DNA from 3 places in the Cronobacter condimenti 1330 genome. Region 2 is predicted to be linked to each of the others. Evidence: predicted binding sites of a transcription regulator. Region 2 holds the regulator's gene; each other region holds the start of a gene.
The links. The regulator PhoB, encoded in region 2, activates phosphate uptake and scavenging genes when phosphate is short. The targets are predictions, from matches to a motif close to CTGTCATAAAACTGNCNNAT.
Positions count from the first base shown of each region.

Region 1: a site for PhoB is predicted at 2,938-2,957, ahead of rpoH (RNA polymerase sigma factor RpoH). Genes of this name have one in related genera too.
Region 3: a site for PhoB is predicted at 2,754-2,773, ahead of uvrB (excinuclease ABC subunit UvrB). Genes of this name have one in related genera too.

Region 1 is NZ_CP012264.1:4,097,515-4,104,193, forward strand. It holds gene AFK62_RS18845 (4-aminobutyrate--2-oxoglutarate transaminase) at 1-266, opposite strand, end outside; gene pdxR (MocR-like pyridoxine biosynthesis transcription factor PdxR) at 385-1,878, shown strand; gene rpoH (RNA polymerase sigma factor RpoH) at 1,925-2,782, opposite strand; gene ftsX (permease-like cell division protein FtsX) at 3,044-4,099, opposite strand; gene ftsE (cell division ATP-binding protein FtsE) at 4,092-4,760, opposite strand; gene ftsY (signal recognition particle-docking protein FtsY) at 4,763-6,379, opposite strand; gene rsmD (16S rRNA (guanine(966)-N(2))-methyltransferase) at 6,570-6,679, shown strand, end outside.
Region 2 is NZ_CP012264.1:1,067,728-1,074,406, reverse strand. It holds gene brnQ (branched-chain amino acid transporter carrier protein BrnQ) at 1-907, opposite strand, end outside; gene phoR (phosphate regulon sensor histidine kinase PhoR) at 1,305-2,618, opposite strand; gene phoB (phosphate response regulator transcription factor PhoB) at 2,641-3,330, opposite strand; gene sbcD (exonuclease subunit SbcD) at 3,529-4,743, shown strand; gene sbcC (exonuclease subunit SbcC) at 4,740-6,679, shown strand, end outside.
Region 3 is NZ_CP012264.1:1,381,925-1,388,603, forward strand. It holds gene bioC (malonyl-ACP O-methyltransferase BioC) at 1-734, shown strand, start outside; gene bioD (dethiobiotin synthase) at 727-1,410, shown strand; gene AFK62_RS06360 (ABC transporter ATP-binding protein) at 1,407-2,117, opposite strand; gene uvrB (excinuclease ABC subunit UvrB) at 3,006-5,027, shown strand; gene yvcK (uridine diphosphate-N-acetylglucosamine-binding protein YvcK) at 5,247-6,155, opposite strand; molybdenum cofactor riboswitch at 6,377-6,514, shown strand; gene moaA (GTP 3',8-cyclase MoaA) at 6,502-6,679, shown strand, end outside.

The sequences.
Region 1 (6,679 bases), 1.3 Mb from region 2:
GCAAGCGATACATAGCTTTCGTACGGCACAATCTGGTACGCCGTGTGGGTAAAGGCGCGCAGTTGATTTTCGATAGCCTCCACGATACGCGGATGACGATGACCGGTGTTTAGCACCGCGATGCCTGCCGCAAAGTCGATAATCTCGTTGCCTTCCACGTCCCACAGGGTGGCGTTTTCGGCTTTTTCGGCATAAAAGCCGCACATCACGCCAACGCCACGTGGGGTGGCGCTCTGACGACGTTGATTCAATTCTGAATTTTTCACCCTCATTCTCCTGCTGATAAACGTCACTTTTTAGCAACAAACCTGAAACAGTGACGTTTATTTACCCAGGCTATGGCCCTATAATCGAGTACCAGTTTCGAATAAATGAGGGATCCAATTGCATTCTTTAGTGTCTGATCTCTTATTGCTTCGTCTTGGTGAACAGCGTGACGAGCGTCTGCATAAGCGGCTTTATAACGCGCTGCGCCTGACCATTCTCGACGGCAGCCTGCCTGCGCAAAGCCGCCTGCCCGCCTCGCGGGATCTTGCTCAGCAACTCGGCCTTTCACGTAACACTGTATTAACAGTTTATGAACAATTACTGGCAGAAGGATATGTGACATCGCGCGCCGGTAGCGGAACATTTGTCGCCGGAATGCTGCCAGACAGCCTGTTATCTGCGCCGCCGGTGGCTCAGGGGGAGCACGATCGCGTCTCGTCTGCGCGCTTCTCATCGCGGGGAACAACGCTGCTCGGCCAGGTCAGCGCCAGCCCGAAACAATGGGGCGCATTTATTCCCGGCGTGCCGGATGTTCACGCCTTTCCGCACCAGTTATTCAGTAAGATTCAGGCGCGGCTTAGCCGTCGTCCGACGCCGCAGCGCCTCACGTATAGCTGTCAGGGCGGCACGCCCGAGCTACAACGCGCACTGGTGGATTATTTGCGGGTGTCGCGATCGGTTCACTGCACCGCGGATCAGGTGTTGATCACCGAAGGCATTCATCAGGCCATCGATCTGGTCGCGCGCATGTTGTGCGACCGGGGTGATGTCGCATGGGTGGAGGAGCCGTCATACTGGGGCATCCGCCATGTGCTGCAAATGAACGACGTCTCTATCGTGCCGGTGCAGGTCGATAAAGCAGGCATGGTGCCGCCGACGCGCCAGGAGACGCCACCGCGGCTAATTTTCGTTACGCCATCGCACCAGTATCCGCTCGGCGCAGTGATGAGCCTGGAGCGTCGCCAGCGCCTGTTAACGCTGGCGCGCCAGACCGGCAGCTGGATTGTGGAGGACGATTACGACAGCGAGTTTCGTTTTTCCGGTCAGCCCATTCCGGCGCTACAAGGGCTGATGGCTGACCCGCCAGTGATCTACATCGGCACCTTCAGCAAGACGCTCTATCCGGGTCTGCGTATCGGTTATGTGGTGTTGCCGCAGGCGCTCGCGCAGGCGATGAAAACCGCGCACGCCGAGCTTTATCGCGGCGGTCATTCGATTATCCAGGCGGCGCTGGCGGAGTTTATCGAAGCCGGACATTACAGCGCGCATATCCGGCGCATGCGGTTGCTGTACGGTCGTCGTCGGGCGTTTCTCACGACCCTTATCACGCGTTATCTCGGCCCGCAGGCGCTGTCGGATTTTAGTGATAACGCGGGGCTGCACCTGGTGCTGAACCTGCCGGATGACGCTGACGATGTCGCTATCGCCCGGCTTGCCAATGAGCGCGACATTCTGGTGCGCCCGCTGTCGCGGTATTACCTGACGGAAAACCGGCGTCGCGGCTTGTTGATGGGGTTCGCCTGCGTGGCGGAAGAAAAAATGGAGGGCGCGTTCAAAGCGCTGCTGGCGTGTATCGAGGCGGTATACCCGACGCTTTTGCGCCGCGCATAAAGCAAAACACCCCGCTGAGGGCGGGGTGTTTTCAGACTGACGTGGCTTACGCTTCTATCGCGGCACGCAGTTTTTTCATCGCGTTTTTTTCAAGCTGACGCACGCGCTCAGCGGAAACGCCGTAGCGATCGGCCAGTTCCTGCAACGTGCTTTTGTTGTCTTCATCCAGCCAGCGCGCGCGAATGATCTGCTGGCTGCGCTCGTCGAGACCCTGCATGGCATCGGTCAGTTTGTCGGCAGCGTGCTCTTCCCAGTTATCATCTTCAATGCCATCGGCAAAGTTAGAAGACTTATCCTGAAGGTACAGCACTGGCGCCATCGGCTGGCTGTCGCCTGCGTCATCGTCAGAAGACATATCGAAAGTCATGTCCTGCGCGGCCATACGCGACTCCATCTCGCGCACGTCTTTGCTGGAAACACCCAGCTCGCGAGCGACCATTTCGACTTCGTCCTGATTAAACCAGCCCAGACGCTGCTTGGTTTTACGCAGGTTAAAGAACAGCTTACGCTGCGCTTTCGTGGTCGCGACTTTCACGATGCGCCAGTTACGCAGCACATATTCGTGAATTTCCGCTTTGATCCAGTGAACGGCGAAGGAAACCAGACGCACGCCCACTTCCGGGTTAAAGCGACGCACCGCTTTCATCAGGCCGATATTGCCTTCCTGAATCAGGTCCGCCTGCGGCAGGCCATAGCCCGCATAATTACGAGCGATATGAACAACAAAACGCAGGTGAGACAGGATCAGCTTTTTCGCTGCTTCCAGATCGCCCTGGTAATGCAGCTTTTCAGCCAGTGCCCGCTCTTCGTCTGCCGATAACATCGGCCAGGCGTTGGCCGCCCGGATATACGACTCCAGGTTACCGACCGGGGCTAAAGCTAAAGTTTGCATTTCTTTGGTCATTCAAATCCTCTCAATCGACATCGGACTGGCGTTCGTCCCCATCAGGCAACAAACGGGCCAGTATGTTTGAGCAACGAGAATATCAGCCACTCTTTTATCAGACCGTGATTTTATCCACAAGTTCCCTGTAGGCTTGTGAATAAATTACGCACAAAATGTGACATTGCTATGAAAAAGCGTGGGCAGGAGAAGCGGAAATCATCGGCACGCATCCCCTGCTGACGGGAACTCGTAGCAGGGGATGATTATAACAAATATTTTTTATTCAGGAGTAAAGTGACGTAAATGTTGCACGGTCGCAAGCCAGGCAGCAGCCCAGCCGATCATCGAGCAAACCAGCAACAACAACAGACACTCATCGAAGGATAACCCGCTGATTTCAAACGTGGTTCCGAACACCTTCGCCACGTCCGTGACGGCTGCGGATAAGCGCATCACCAAAATTTCTGACAGAATCAGTGAAAGAAATGCGCCGGTAAAACCGAGCAGCGCGCCGCCGTACAGGAACGGGCGCAGAATGAAACCATCCGTCGCGCCAATGAGTTTTTGCACGTTAATCGTGTCACGGCGAGCGAAGATGCTCAGACGCACGCTGTTGCCGATAACCAGGAACACTGCCGCAACCATCAACACGCCAATCATGGCCGCCACACGGCCTACCAGCCCGGTGAGCGCCGAAAGCCGCGCGAACCAGCTGTCATCCATGCGCACTTCATCCACGCCCTGGAGACGCGCCACACGGTCACGCAGCGTGGTCAGCGCCTCGCTGCTCTGGAAATCGAGCTTCGGCTCGACCACCACCACCGCAGGTAACGGGTTTTCTTCGAGCATATCCAGCGCGCCGCCAAAGCCTGACCAGTTGCGAAACTCGCCCAGCGCCTCGTCGCGCGACAGATAATTCACTTTCGCCACACCCGGTTCGGCCTGCAACTGCCCGACCACCTGCTGCGCGGCGTTATCATCCAGCGTTTTATCGAGATAGACCGTAATCTGCGGCGACGGATAGTACTGCGTCGCCGCCTCGCTGACGTTTTTGTAAACCATGTAGCAGACGCTTGGCAGCGTTAGCGAGATAGCAATCACCATGATGGTTAAAAACGTGGCAAGCGGTTTGCTTTTTAGATCGGCAAGCGCACCCTGCCAGGCGTAGCGCACCTGTTCGTTGATGCCGCCCTGGCGCGATTTGCCTTTGACGTTAGACCCTTTGTTTCGCTTCTGCACAGGCCGTCCTGTTTCACCGGAGGAACGCTGTTTACGGAAATTATCCAGCTTGTTGCTAAAGCGCCGAATTTCATTCAGCGCATCACGTTTATTCACTGACACGGCCTCCATGCAAATGCCCTTCGCTCAGGGTGAGCACCGGGTAACTGCGCCGTGAGATAAGCCCAGTGTCGTGCGTCGCCATCAAGACCGTCACCCCGACGCGGTTAAATTCTTCGAAGAGACGCAGAATGCCTTCCGAGAGGGCGTCATCCAGGTTGCCCGTCGGTTCATCCGCCAGCAACACAGCAGGTTTATTGACCACCGCACGGGCAATGCCCACGCGCTGCTGTTCACCGCCGGAGAGCTGAATCGGGAAGTTTTTCGCTTTGTCCAGCAGACCGACTTTATCCAGCGCCGCCGATACGCGACGGCGAATGTCTTCGCCGCTGGCGCCCGCGATGATAAGCGGGATCGCCACATTATCGTAAACGGTTCTGTCCATCAGCAGATGGTGATCCTGGAAAATCATGCCGATCTGACGACGCAGAAACGGCACTTCGCGGTTTTTCAGTCGGCTTATATCATGACCACCAAACCAGATTTTCCCGGCGCTCGGCCGTTCGATACCGCAAATCAGCTTCAGCAGCGTACTCTTACCGGCGCCGGAGTGGCCGGTAAGAAATGACATCTCGCCAGGCCGCAGGTGGAACGTCACCCCCTGCAGCGCTTGTCTCCCACCGAGATAGGCTTTGCTGACATGTTCAAAGCGAATCATGGTTAATCCTCTCGGGCAAAAAGTGCCTCAATAAAGTCGCCCGCGTTAAACGGACGCAAATCTTCAATACGTTCGCCGACACCAATGTAGCGAATCGGAATGCCAAACTGATCGGCTACCGAGAAAATCACCCCGCCTTTGGCGGTGCCGTCAAGCTTGGTGAGCGTGATCCCGGTGAGCCCTACCGCCTCGTGGAACAGCTTCGCCTGGCTTACGGCGTTCTGGCCGGTGCTGGCGTCGATGGTCAGCATCACTTCATGCGGCGCGTTCTCATCAAGCTTTTTCATCACACGGACGATTTTTTTCAGCTCTTCCATCAGATGCGATTTATTCTGCAAGCGCCCTGCGGTATCGGCAATCAGCACGTCCACGCCACGCGCTTTCGCCGCCTGGATGGCGTCAAAAATCACAGAGGCGGAATCCGCGCCGGTATGCTGCGCGATAACCGGAATGTTATTGCGCTGGCCCCACACCTGGAGCTGCTCCACCGCCGCCGCGCGGAAGGTATCGCCTGCCGCCAGCATGACGGATTTGCCCTGCTGCTCGAACTGACGCGCCAGCTTACCGATAGTGGTGGTTTTACCCACACCGTTCACGCCGACCATCAGAATAACGAAAGGCGTTTTGCCTTCCACGTTGAGCGGCTCGTCCACTTTCGCGAGGATCTCGCCCATCTCTTCTTTCAACAGGCCGTAGAGCGCTTCCGCGTCACGCAACTGCTTGCGGCTCGCGCCTTCAGTCAGGTTCGCGATAATCTTACGCGTGGTGTCCACGCCCACATCGGCAATCAGCAGCTGTTCTTCCAGCTCCTCGAAGAGATCCTCGTCGATTTTTTTGCCGCGGAACAGACTGATAAATCCGGAACCGAGATTTTCTTTAGTTTTCAGTAGGCTGCGTTTAAGGCGCGCGAAGAAACCTTCTTTGGTCGGCTTTTCCTGCTCTACCACCGGGGCGTCATCTTGAACGACGTCCGGCTCAGCTTCCAGCGCCGCTTCCGGATCGGCCGCCAGCGCCTGCGCCGTCAGTTCGTCTTCGCTGAGCGTCTCGTCTTGCGCAATGTCATCTTCAATAACCGGTTCATCTTCAATAACCGGCGCTTCTTCGACGGAGTTTTCTTCCTGAACGACCACCTCTTCCGCCGCAACGGCCTCGATAACGTCTTCTTCGACGATCGTTTCATGTGGCAGCGCTTCCGGGCGTGCGTCAACCGCCACGTCAGGCGTAAGAGAGACCGGCGTGCGGGACGCGTCCTCTTCCGGCAGCCATTCTTCGGCTTCAGCAACAGGCGGTTTTACCGCGTCCGGCAGTTCCTGCCGTTCCGGCATTGCAGGAGCGGGCGTTTCAACGATGGTCGCCTGCTGCGCCTTTTCCTCTTCTTCATGAACGATGCTTTCGCTCACCGCCACGACGTCGTCGGCAAACTTTTCAGAGTCCTCTTGCGAGGGCGTCGTCTCTTCAGCCTGTGGCTGCGCCGCCTGCGTCTGCGAGTCAGGCTCAACGCGTTCTTCTGTCGCCGCGGGTTGTTCTGTTACTTTTTGTTGTTCGGCTTCAGTTTCTGCCTGCTCTTTCTGGCCAAAACCGAGCCAGGAAAAAAAGCCACGTTTCTTCTCTTTTGCCATTGGCGAATGCACTCCTCGCGGTTAATACATGGCGCAGTCCCGTCGTCTGGCTCAGGGTACTGAAAAAAATTGCGAATGAATAAGTTAGTCTACCACTTTCCCGCCGGGGCGGCATACCGCCGCACGGAGGTTTCGCCCGCCCGTTTGCGCCGCTAGAATAGCAGCCCAGACTGAAAAGCGTGTGAGCATAATGAAGAAACCAACCTCCTCGGGTAGCGGCCAGATCCGCATTATTGGCGGACAGTGGCGCGGCAGAAAGCTGCCGGTGCCCGACAGCCCCGGCCTGCGCCCCACCACCGA
Region 2 (6,679 bases):
CGCAGGCGCAGGTCAGGCCTACCGCCGTGACCATACACGCCAGGAAAATCAGCGCCGCCAGCAGGAAACTACCCGCACCGCCGAAAGTATGCTGAACGTAGGCGTGAAGAATGGCCGCGCCGTTTACGGATTGATCCACAAGCGTCGCGCTGTCAGAACCCAGACGGAACAGCGCCAGGTACAGCAGCGTCAGGCCAACGCCCGCCATCAGGCCTGCGAAAATGGTATAGCGGGTCAGCAGACGGGAGTCAGAAACGCCACGCGAGCGCGCCGCGTTGACGATAACAATCCCGAACACCATCGCGCCCAGCGTATCCATCGTCAGATAACCGTTAACGAACCCGTTGGAAAACGCTGCTTTCTGGTAGGCTTCGGTCGCAACGCTGATACCGCCCGCCGGCCATACGATAGCGGCGACGGAGAGCACCACCAGCGCGACGATTTTCAGCGGCGCCAGGAAATTGCCCACCGTATCCAGCAGTTTACCCGGATAGAGCGACACGAGAATGACCAGCGCGAAATACACCAGGCTATAAATGAGCAGCGGCAGCGCGCCGTCACCAGTAAGCGGCGCAATACCGACTTCGAATGACACGGTGGCGGTACGCGGTGTGGCAAACAGCGGGCCAACGGCCAGATAGCAGACGGTCGCCAGCAGAATACCTGCCACGCGGCCAATTGGGTGGCTCAGGCTATCTACGCCGCCGCCGACTTTCGCCAGCGCCACCACGGTAAGCACAGGCAGACCAACGGCGGTTATCAGAAAGCCGATCGCCGCCGTCCAGACATGTGGACCGGCCTGCAAACCAACCATGGGTGGGAAAATGATATTGCCCGCGCCAACGAATAACGCAAAGGTCATAAACCCCAGTGCGATAATGTCGCGCGATTTTAACTGATGGGTCATAAGATTTACTGCCTGTGGATGTGGTGTTGAAATTGAATAATTTTTTACCGCCAGTCACCTGACGAAAACACGGCCATTTCAGAGCCTGACAGCGGGATATGCTTCCCGATTACGCTGGCGAAGAATTGTTTTTCGGTTTACCGCGCAAAAACAGTCGGTCTGGCAATAGCAGGGGCGCAATTTAAACGCTTATAACGTTTAAAGGCAAGACGGGATCCTGAAACCAGACCTTTATGCCAGATCTAAGTTTAAAGGCAGTGATTAAATCTAATTTCTTAAAAAACCTCCGGCGATTCGCGCGAGCAAAAAAGCACCAATTGAGGAAAAAGCGCTGAATACCCTATTAAAAACAAATAAGGCCAGCTTATGGCTGGCCCTGGAAAGTTGACGTTACAGCTTAAACCACAGAAAGCGCTCTGGCGGTCGTGGGCGCGATTAACCGTTCCGGCAGAACAAACGAAAAGGTCGTGCCCCGGCCCGGTTCGCTTTCTATCTCCAGACGCGCATCGTGATGCGTCAGCGCATGCTTCACAATCGCCAGACCAAGCCCGCTGCCGCCGGTCTGTCGCGAACGCGCTTTATCCACCCGGTAGAAGCGCTCAGTCAGACGCGGAATATGCTCCGCGGCGATGCCCGGCCCGGTATCCGCCACGCTAAAACGCGCGCCGCCCGGCACATGTTCCCAGCGCACCGTGATGTGCGTACCCGCAGGCGTATGGTTCACGGCGTTATACACGAGGTTTGAAATCGCGCTGCGCAACTGCTCTTCATTGCCGAGCACTTTTAGCGCCGGATCGACGTCAAAGGTGAAAGTCTGTTTTTGCTGGCTCAGCGTCTGCGCTTCACGCTCCACCACCCGCAGCATCATCGGCACGTCGATGGTTTCATTAAGCTGCATCGCGGGCGCCGCCTCGATTTTCGAGAGCGTCAGTAACTGTTTTACCAGCCCTTCCATCCGGTAGGTTTGCTCGCGCATGGTATGCAGCGCTTTTTCACGCAGCGCCCCTTCGAGCGTCTGCTCATGCATCATCTCCAGATAGCCCTGTAACACCGTCAATGGCGTGCGCAATTCATGGCTGACGTTTGCGAAAAAGTTGCGCCGCGCCCCTTCGAGCTGGTGCATCTGCGTGATGTCACGCGCGACCATCAGCAATTGTTCTTCGCTGTAAGGCATGACGCGAAATTCCAGATGACGCCCATTATTAAGCACCAGGTGCAGAGGGCGGTTAAATTCCTGACCGCGCAAATAACGGGTGAATTCCGGGTAACGCAGGAGGTTTAAGATATTCTGACCGTTGTCATCAGGCCAGCGCAGGCCGAGCAACTGTTGCGCAAGGCCGTTACACCAGAAGATGGCGCCCTCTTCCGTGGTCAGCACCACGGCATCCGGCAGCGATTCCGCGCCGCTGCGAAAGCGTTTAATTAAATTACCAAGTTCCCGACGGCGCTTTTTATTGCGCAACTGCATCTGGTGAAGACCGTAGAGCAGTGGCTCCCAGCTTCCGCTACCTGGCGGCGGCGTCATACTGCGATCCACCCAAAGCCACCAGGAAAGCCGCAGCAGATTCCAGAAATGCCAGATAAGCAATCCGGTCACCGCCGCCAGTAAAAACCATGCCAGATAGCCGAATATCGCCCCGAGTACCAGCGCCGGAATACAACAAAGCAACAGCTCCAGCACCAGTCTTTTCCATGACAGCCTTTCCAGCACGCGTCACACTCCTGTTTTGGGTTTAAAAACGGGTTGAGAACCGATAACCCGTACCGCGCACCGTTTGAACCATTCTGTCATGACCACTCAGCTCCAGCGCCTTACGCAGGCGGCGGATATGCACATCCACGGTGCGATCTTCCACATACACATTGGTGCCCCAGACGTGATTGAGCAGCTGTTCACGGCTATACACGCGCTCCGGGTGCGTCATAAAGAAGTGTAACAGTTTGAATTCGGTGGGGCCCATATCGAGAGGATTTTCGCCGGTCATCACGCGGTGCGATGACGGGTCAAGGCTTAGGCCCTGCATTTCAATGACTTCATCTACAGCCATCGGCGAGATACGACGCATGACAGCTTTAATACGCGCCACCAGCTCTTTTGGGGAAAACGGTTTAGTAATGTAATCATCAGCGCCCGTTTCAAGGCCACGCACACGATCTTCTTCCTCACCCCGTGCGGTCAACATGACAACCGGGATTTCGCGGGTCAGCGCTTCGCGTTTGATATGTTTAATAAACTGGATCCCCGATCCGCCGGGCAGCATCCAGTCCAGCAAAATCAGATCGGGCCAGGGCTCATTGAGTTGATTCACCGCACTGTCATAATCTTCCGCTTCCACCGGCTGGAAGCCATTTTGTTCCAGCACAAAACACACCATCTCGCGGATAGGTGCTTCATCTTCAACGACCAGAATACGTCTCGCCATGATTAGCCCTGTTAAATAAAGTAAACAGAATGTAATGCGGCGCCATTATGCGTCAGATTTATGACAGATTTATGAAAAAGATGACCGTAAGATGACCTGTCAGCGTACGCAGAAAACGTGCGCGACGCGACGAAACAGGACACCCGCCGTACCGGATGTTTATAATCCCCTTCTCGCTTTTACGCCACAGGGCATCACATGCGTATTCTGCATACCTCAGACTGGCATCTTGGTCAAAATTTTTATGCCAAAAGCCGCGCCGCCGAGCATGAAGCTTTTCTCGACTGGCTCCTGGAAACGGCCATTGCGCATCAGGTCGACGCGATTATCGTTGCGGGCGACATCTTTGATACCGGCGCGCCGCCAAGCTACGCGCGCGAGCTCTATAATCGCTTTGTGGTGCGTCTTCAGGGCGCGGAATGCCCGCTGATTGTGCTGGGCGGCAACCACGATTCCGTCGCGACACTCAACGAATCTCGCGAGCTGCTCGCCTGCCTTAACACCCAGGTGATAGCCAGCGCGCAGCTTACGCCCGAAACCCAGGCCACCTTGTTATACCGCCGGGACGGCGAGCCGGGCGCGGTGCTTTGCCCTATTCCCTTTCTGCGCCCGCGCGACGTACTGCGAAGCCTGGGCGGTCAGTCGGGACGCGAAAAACAGCAGCAGTTGCTGGAGGCCATCAGCCAGCATTACCAGGCCTGCTATGACGCGGCCTGCGCGCTTCGCGGCGACCGCCGCCTGCCGATTATCGCGACCGGGCATCTTACCACGGTAGGCGTGACCAAAAGTGACGCGGTGCGCGACATCTATATAGGCACGCTCGACGCCTTCCCGGCGGACTGCTTTCCGCCCGCCGATTACATCGCGCTGGGACACATCCACCGAGCCCAGAAAGTCGCGGGCTGCGAGCATATCCGTTACAGCGGCTCGCCCATCGCGCTGAGTTTTGATGAAACCGGTAAAGAGAAAAGCGTCTACCTGGTAGACTTCGCTGACGGCAAACTGCGCGAGGTGACAACCTTACAGGTGCCGGTCAGCCAGCCGCTGGCGGTCTTAAAAGGCAGCCTTGCGTCCATCACCGCGCAGCTTGAACAGTGGCGTGACGCGCCCGATGCCCCCAAAGTCTGGCTCGATATCGAAATCGACACCGGCGAGTTCCTTCACGATATGCACCGCGAGATAAGCCAGCTCACCGAAAGCCTGCCGGTGGAAGTGGTACTGCTGCGCCGCAGCCGTGAAATGCGCGAGCGCGCGCTCGGCACGCTCAGCACAGAGACGCTCAGCGAGCTTGGTGTGGAAGAGGTATTTGAACGCCGGCTTGAGCTCGAAACGCTGGAGGAGCCTGAAAAAGCGCAGCTGCGCACGCTCTTCGCCCGCACGCTGGAGAGCCTGCACGAGGAGGACGAGGCATGAAAATCTTAACCTTGCGCCTGAAAAACCTGAACTCCCTCAAGGGCGAATGGAAAATCGACTTTACCGCCGAGCCGTTCGCCAGCAATGGCCTGTTTGCGATAACCGGCCCTACGGGTGCGGGCAAAACGACGCTCCTGGACGCTATCTGCCTTGCGCTCTACCACCGCACGCCGCGTCTGAACGCGCTGTCGCAAAGCCAGAACGATCTCATGACCCGCGACACCGCCGAATGCCTTGCGGAAGTGGAATTTGAAGTCAAAGGCGTCGCCTGGCGCGCCTTCTGGAGCCAGAGTCGCGCACGCGGCCAGCCGGACGGCAATTTACAGGCGCCGCGCGTGGAGCTGGCGCGCTGCGAAGATGGCAAAATCGTCGCCGATAAAATCAAAGACAAACTCGACAGAATTGCCGCGCTCACCGGGCTTGATTACGACCGCTTCACCCGTTCAATGATGCTCTCACAGGGCCAGTTCGCCGCCTTTCTGAACGCCGAAGCCAAAGCGCGCGCCGAGCTGCTGGAAGAACTGACCGGCACGGAAATCTACGGTCAGGTTTCCGCGCGGATTTTCGAGCAACATAAAGAGGCCCGCAGCGCGCTTGAGAAACTCGAATCCCAGGCGCAGGGCGTTACGCTACTGGATGAGACGCAGCGCGAAAGCCTCGCGACAGGTTTGCAGGCACTCACTGACGAAGAGAAAACCCTGCTGGCGCAGCAGCGTCAGTTACATCAGCAGCATTTGTGGCTGACCCAGCGCAGCGCACTGAGCGCCGCGCTTGAGACGGCGCGCCTGGGCGCGGCGGCGGCGGAACAGGCGTTAGAGGCTGCGGCCCCGCAGCTGGCACGGCTGGCGGCGGGGCTGCCTGCTGAAAAACTGCGCCCGGCCTGGCTGCACGTTCAGGAGCTGGAAACGTCGCTTGCCGCCACTCAACACCAGCATGAGGAAGTAAGCGTTCGCTTACAGGAAAGCGTCGCGCGCCGGAAGGCCATCCGTCAGGCGGCAGCGCAACAGGCGCAAGCCCAGCGTGAAGAGCTGGCGCAGACCGACCACTGGCTCGTGGAGCACGATCGCTTTCGCTACTGGAGCAGCGAACTTGCGGGCTGGCGCGCGGTGCTGGCCCAGCAAAAGCGCGATCGCGAGCAGCTTCACGCCCTCAACATGACGCTCGACGCCACCCGGCGCAAACGCGACGCGCTGCCGCAGGCCGAACTTGCGCTTTCGCCCGAGGATACCGCTCATGCGCTCGCCGTCCTTAACGAACAGCGCCCGCTGCGCCAGCAGCTTGCCACTCTGCACGCTGCCTTTTCGCCGCTGACGCGCCGTAAAGCGCGCCAGCAGGAGATGTCTGCCGGATTGCACGCACAGATCCAGCAGTTCGAACAGCAGCTTGCGCAAAAACGGCAGGATTACAAAACCAAACAGGAAGAGCTCGCGCGTGCGAAAACCGTGTGCGAGCTGGAGCAGCGCATCGCAAGCCTCGTCGAAGAGCGCGCGCGCCTGCAACCTGGCAGCCCCTGCCCGCTTTGCGGCGCAACGGAACATCCGGCGGTCGAGGCGTATCAGGCCCTGAAACCCGACGCCAGCCGCCTGCGTCTTGCGCAACTTGAGCAAGAGAAAGACCAGCTCGGCGCCGAGGGTGCTGCCCTGCGCGGGCAGCTCGAGGCGCTAATCAAACAGCGCCAGCAGCAGGAAAGCGAAGCGACAAGCCTGCTGGAAGAGGAGCAAGCACTCACCTCACAGTGGCAGACGCTGTGCGCCGCCGCCGGGCTCACCCAGGCCCCGGGCGAGGATATCACCCCGTGGCTTGAGGCGCAGACCCGCCGCGAACAACAGTTGCACCTGTTGCGCGAGCGCCAGATGCTCGATGCCGCGCTGGATAACGCGCAGCGCCAGTTCACCCAGCTCGATACGGCATACCAGGCCCAGCAGGAGACACTGCG
Region 3 (6,679 bases), 310 kb from region 2:
CCGTAGCAGCCGCGTTTGGGCGTGCGGCACCGCGCTATGACGATTTCGCGGATCTTCAGCGCCAGAGTGCGCAGTTGCTGACTGAACACTGTGGCGCGCAGGGGGTGGCGACGGTGCTGGATGCCGGATGTGGCACCGGCGCAGGCAGCCTCGACTGGCGTGCACGCGGCTGTGACGTGACGGCGTTTGATTTAAGCCCCGCCATGCTTTCGCAGGCGCGCGAACGGAGCGCCGCGCACCGTTATGTGCAGGGCGATATCGAGGCGCTGCCGTTTACGGAGGGAAGCTTTGATCTGGTGTGGAGCAATCTGGCGGTGCAGTGGTGTCAGAGCCTTTCCGGGGCGCTGGAGCACATGCTGCGCGTGACACGCCCCGGTGGGCGTGTCGCATTTACAACCCTTGCACACGGCTCGCTTTGCGAACTGCATCAGGCATGGGCGGCCGTCGATCATCGTGCACACGCGAATGGCTTCTCGCGCCCTGAAGATATTCATGCCGCCGCGCCCGCCGCACGCCTGACGCTGCGCCAGCACCCGGTGACGCTGCTCTTTGGCGACGCGCTTAGCGCGATGCAGTCGCTCAAGGGGATCGGCGCGACGCATCTGCACGCAGGGCGAGCGAGCCGCACATTGACGCGGCGTGAACTGCGCGCGCTTCATGACGCCTGGCCGCGACAGGGCGAGCGCTTCCCGCTGACTTACCAACTGATTTCTGGAGTGATTGAACGTGACTGAACGCTGGTTTATTACCGGAACCGATACTGAGGTGGGCAAAACGATCGCGAGCTGCGCACTGCTTACGGCGGCAAAAGCCGCAGGCTGGCGCACGGCAGGCTATAAACCAGTGGCCTCTGGCAGTGAGATAACGCCTGAGGGGCTGCGTAACAGCGACGCGCTCTCGCTTTTGCGCCACAGCAGTGTGGGGCTGCGTTACGACGAGGTTAATCCGCTGACGTTTGAAGAGCCGACCTCACCGCATATCGCAAGCCGTGAAGAGGGACGCCCCATTGAGTTTGCCGTGATGTCGGCGGGCCTGCGCAAGCTTGAACAGCAGGCCGACTGGGTGCTGGTCGAAGGCGCGGGCGGCTGGTTTACACCGCTCACTGACCATGCCACGTTTGCCGACTGGGCGCAGCAGGAGCAACTGCCGGTGATTCTGGTGGTGGGCGTCAAGCTGGGTTGTATTAACCACGCCCTCCTGACCGCCCAGGCCGTGCAGGCCGCCGGACTACGTCTTGCAGGCTGGGTCGCCAACGATGTACAACCGCCGGGCCGTCGTCACGCGGAGTATCTCGCGACGCTCTCACGTCTGCTGCCGGCCCCGATGCTTGGTGAAATTCCGTGGCTCGGGACTGAACCGGACGTGACGGACGCCGCGCAGTGGATCGATCTCAGTAAGCTCAGGGGTTAAGGCGTTACCCAGTGCGTCAGGCGCGCATCGGTTAACTGCGCGACGCTCCCGCGGGCTACCGTCCGCCCGCGATGCAACAGGCAGAAGCGATCCGCCACCCGACGTATGAACGACAGATGCCGTTCCACCAGCAACAGGCTCATCCCCCATTCACGGTTAAGCCGCACCAGAATGTCCCCCAGGCGCGGAATAAACCGCTGCCCGAGGCCGCGCGTCGGCTCATCGAGAATCAGCAGCCGCGGGCGCGTCACCAGCGCCTGCGCGAGGGTGAGCTGGTGCGCGACCTCAGGCTCCAGCAGCGACGCCTGCGCGTGACGGCGGTCATACAGCGCCGGGAAGAGTTCAAAGACGGGTTCCGGCAGCGTGGCGACGGCTTGGGGTTGTGCGCGCAGGGCAATATGCAGGTTTTCTTCCACTGTCAGTTGCGAAAAATAGCGTCGCTCCTGCGGTACGTAGCTGATACCGAGCGCGGCGCGCGCGCCGGCACCGACGTTAATCAACTCCTGCGGCGCCCGCCCGCTTTCACGCCAGAGAATGCTGCCACTCCTGACAGGCAGAAACCCGGCGACACAGTTCAGCAGCGTGGTTTTTCCCATGCCTGGCGCGCCAATAACGCAGGTGCACTCTCCGGGCAGTAAATCGAGGTTCACGTCCCACAGACTATGCTGCGTGCCGTAAAAGTGGTTAACCGCGTGCAGACTTAACATGGCGCTTCTCCTTCAGACAGGTAAACGGAAAACGGCGTCGGCGCGCCGTGGGTGGCGCGGCTGCGCGCTGTAACGTCCCGGCCTGCCCGCGCCTCCTGCGTCGCTTCCCGGCAAAGACGGGAAGAGGGTGTAGTTCCGGTAACAGGGGTACTGCAATTCTCTTGCCAGCCAGTGAAAACGCCTTTGATCCCGTCAGGAATTGAGACTAAACCTAAAGGAAACACGCAGGGCCAGTGCGTTATCCTGGAGAAAGCCGTGCGGGGTGCACATTTTGAGTGCTGAGCATGGCGTGGTTTTGGTGCAGCGCTATGCAAAAGCAATGCAAAATTTGTGAAAGGGATCGCGCCAGGATCCGCGCGAGGCCAGGCGTAAAATGCCGCAAACCAGGCGGGAAAAATTTTTTCTGAGCCAAACGCGGGCAGTCCGGGTGATTTCGCCACGCGGCGCGCTTTCAGGGCTGGGAGCAGTTATCCACTATTCCTGTGGATAACCTTGTGTATTAGAGTTAGAAAACGCGCCGTAAGCGAGAGCGGATGCGGCTTGCACCCGATCTGGCGCGAAAGCCATCTTTTATAGAAAGCTGTTTTAAATTAGAAGGTTAATTAAAAGCAAGCGGTGAAGGAAAAGTGTCATCTGCTGCAACAAAAGTATCACAGCTTCGCTTGACAAATGTTAAAGGACAAAAAATTTTGGGGATAACCGCCCCCCGATAGTGTTTTATCCGGCGAAGGGGCAAATTTCCTTCATACCGAATGGTAAAAATGCTGTAGGGACAAAATCTGCTAACCTGCCACTGATTTTATATCCAGTATTTAGCGCTGGCAAAAATCGCTGCGGTGAGTACAATTAACGCTCTGTTCCGCGCAAATCTTCATCAGGTGTTTCTTCATGAGCAAACCGTTCAAACTCAATTCCGCTTTCAAACCTTCTGGCGATCAGCCTGAGGCGATTCGTCGCATCAAGGAAGGGCTGGAGGACGGACTGGCGCACCAGACGCTGCTGGGGGTGACGGGCTCAGGGAAAACCTTCACCATGGCGAACGTTATCGCCGATTTGCAGCGCCCGACAATGGTGCTGGCGCCCAATAAAACGCTGGCGGCGCAGCTCTACGGCGAAATGAAAGAGTTCTTTCCTGAAAACGCCGTCGAGTATTTCGTCTCTTACTACGATTACTACCAGCCGGAAGCCTATGTGCCGAGCTCTGACACGTTTATCGAGAAGGACGCGTCGGTAAACGAGCACATCGAACAGATGCGTCTGTCGGCAACCAAAGCGCTGCTGGAGCGGCGCGATGTGGTCGTGGTGGCGTCGGTTTCTGCTATCTACGGTCTGGGCGACCCGGATCTCTACCTGAAGATGATGCTGCATCTCACCAAAGGGATGATCATCGATCAGCGCGCCATTCTGCGGCGGCTGACGGAGCTGCAATATACCCGCAACGATCAGGCGTTCCAGCGCGGCACTTTCCGCGTACGCGGCGAGGTCATCGACATTTTCCCGGCGGAATCGGACGATCTGGCGCTGCGCGTCGAACTGTTTGATGAAGAGGTGGAGCGGTTATCGTTGTTTGACCCACTGACTGGCACCGTCGACTCTATTATCCAGCGCTTTACGGTCTACCCGAAAACGCACTACGTCACCCCGCGCGAGCGTATTGTGCAGGCGATGGAAGAGATCAAAGTTGAGCTGGCGGAGCGCCGCAAGGTGCTGCTTGAAAACAATAAGCTGCTGGAAGAGCAACGCCTGACCCAGCGTACGCAGTTTGACCTCGAAATGATGAACGAGCTGGGTTATTGCTCGGGCATTGAAAACTACTCGCGCTATCTCTCGGGCCGTGGGCCGGGCGAGGCGCCGCCAACCCTCTTTGACTACCTGCCGGCGGATGGCCTGCTGGTGGTGGACGAATCCCACGTTACTATTCCGCAGATTGGCGGGATGTTCCGTGGCGACCGCGCGCGTAAAGAGACGCTGGTGGAATATGGCTTCCGTTTGCCATCAGCGCTGGATAACCGCCCGCTGAAATTTGAAGAATTCGAAGCGCTGGCGCCGCAGACCGTGTATGTGTCGGCGACGCCGGGCAACTATGAGCTTGAGAAATCGGGCGGTGACATTATCGATCAGGTGGTGCGTCCGACGGGCCTGCTCGACCCGATTATCGAAGTACGCCCGGTAGCAACGCAGGTGGACGATCTGCTTTCAGAAATCCGCAAGCGTGTCGCCATCAACGAACGTGTGCTGGTAACGACCCTCACCAAACGTATGGCGGAAGATTTAACCGAATATCTCGAAGAGCATGGCGAGAAGGTGCGCTACCTGCACTCTGATATTGATACCGTCGAGCGCATGGAAATTATCCGCGACCTTCGTCTTGGCGAGTTTGACGTGCTGGTGGGCATTAACCTGTTGCGAGAAGGACTGGATATGCCGGAAGTCTCGCTGGTGGCGATTCTGGATGCCGACAAAGAGGGGTTCCTGCGTTCCGAGCGCTCGCTCATTCAGACTATCGGGCGTGCGGCGCGTAACGTGAACGGCAAAGCCATTCTGTATGGCGATAAAATTACGCCATCGATGGCGAAGGCAATTGGCGAAACCGAGCGCCGCCGTGAGAAGCAGCAGATTTACAACGAAGAGCACGGTATCGTGCCGCAGGGGCTGAACAAGAAAGTGGTCGATATTCTGGCGCTTGGCGAGAATATCGCAAAAACCAAGCCGAAAGGCCGTGGCAAAGGCCGCAGTGTGGTGGATGCTGAAGCTGCTGAACTGGCGCTCACGCCAAAAGCGTTGCAACAGAAGATTCACCAGCTCGAAGCGCAAATGGTGCAACATGCCCAGAATCTCGAGTTTGAAGAGGCAGCCCAGGTGCGTGACAAACTGCATCAGCTTCGCGAACTGTTTATCGCCGCGTCGTAGGCTCTTCCCACCCTTTGCTGAAAAGGGGGCGTGGCGCGCGGTCGCGGTTTGTGGCTTAAGAGGCGATGGGGCTTCAGGCAGGACGGTTTTTTAAAGGTGTCGGTGTTTAGATGGGGTGGGGGCGCTTTGCTTACCCACCCTACAACGACGTCATTCCCCACCGCAGCGCTGCGTAACCCGCCGTTGACGTTATGCTCCAGATGTTCCAGCTCTCGCCGGTTACCCCAGCGCCTGAATCGCTTTTTCGAGGGCGATGCGCAACAGATGGCGGTCATGGCGGTAAGGGATATCACTCGCTTCCAGCGGTTCCTGAATGATAATTCTGTCCTGCGCGCCGCTGACGTCCACCTTCGGGCCAACCACTACCGCGTCCACCACCCGTTTACCGACGTAGGTTTCCATTAACGCCAGTTTCTCTTCCAGACGCAGCGCGGCGGCGGCTGGGCTTAGCTCGCGGCCAAGATTGCCGATATACACCATCGGGGCGGGAGTGCGGCGCAGCGCCTGCGCCAGGTCGTCCAGCAGCAGCAACGGTACCAGGCTTGTGTAGAAACTGCCGGGACCAATCAGAATAAGGTCCGCCTCCGCAATGGCTTCCACCGCCTCACGCGTTGCCTGCACGTTGGGATAGAGCATCAGCTCTTTCGGCGGGTGGCTTAGCAAATCGATATTCACTTCGCCGTATACTTCGTTGTCCTCGCGATCGATAGCCATCAGATCGACCGGTTGCTCCGACATCGGGATGAGAAACGCATCCACTTTAAGCAAATTGCGGATCAAATTGATCGCTTCGAGTGGCCGCACGCTCAGGTGATCCAGTGCCTTTAACATGAGATTTCCGAGGTTATGCCCCGAAAGTTCCCCATTACCCCCAAAACGGTATTCAAACATCGCTGAAGCGACGCTTTGCTCTGTAATTAACTGGTTAAGACAGTTGCGCATATCGCCCCAGGCGATCCCGCCTTCTGAGCGACGAATGCGGCCGGTTGAACCGCCGTTATCGGTCGTCGTAACAATGCCGGTCAGGCGTGAACCCAGAGAAGAGAGAGAGGACATGACGCGTCCTAAACCGTGACCGCCGCCGAGCGCCACCACCCGGTCGAGATCCGCAAACGTGCGATTGCGCATACCTAATCCTTATTATTTCAAACCCGCCTACGTTAGCCGAAAAGCGCGAGAAAAACGATCTGCTGGCGCTGAAAATGACTCACATCAAAGTGAAAATGTGTTTTTTACGTATTCTGGTCCCCGTTACGCGAATTTACACGTTATGTATCATTTTATATAACGAAAACGTGCATGGCGAAACGCCGCGTAACGCGCTACTATCGCTGCTGGCAGGTTTTATGACCTGAAAATGACACTCAAGCCTTGGCGCCTACGTTTTGAAGAAAATAGGGTGCTCTGGCCGTGGCGAAACGCCACCAGGGTGCAGGAAGAAATGACTGCATCTCCCGTATCTGGAAAGGTGTACATGGCTTCTCAACTTACCGATGCTTTTGCGCGTAAGTTCTATTACTTACGCCTGTCAGTTACTGACGTTTGCAACTTTCGTTGCACCTATTGTCTGCCGGATGGCTACAAGCCCGCAGGCGTCACCAATAATGGTTTCCTTTCGCTCGACGAAATTCGTCGCGTGACGCGCGCTTTCG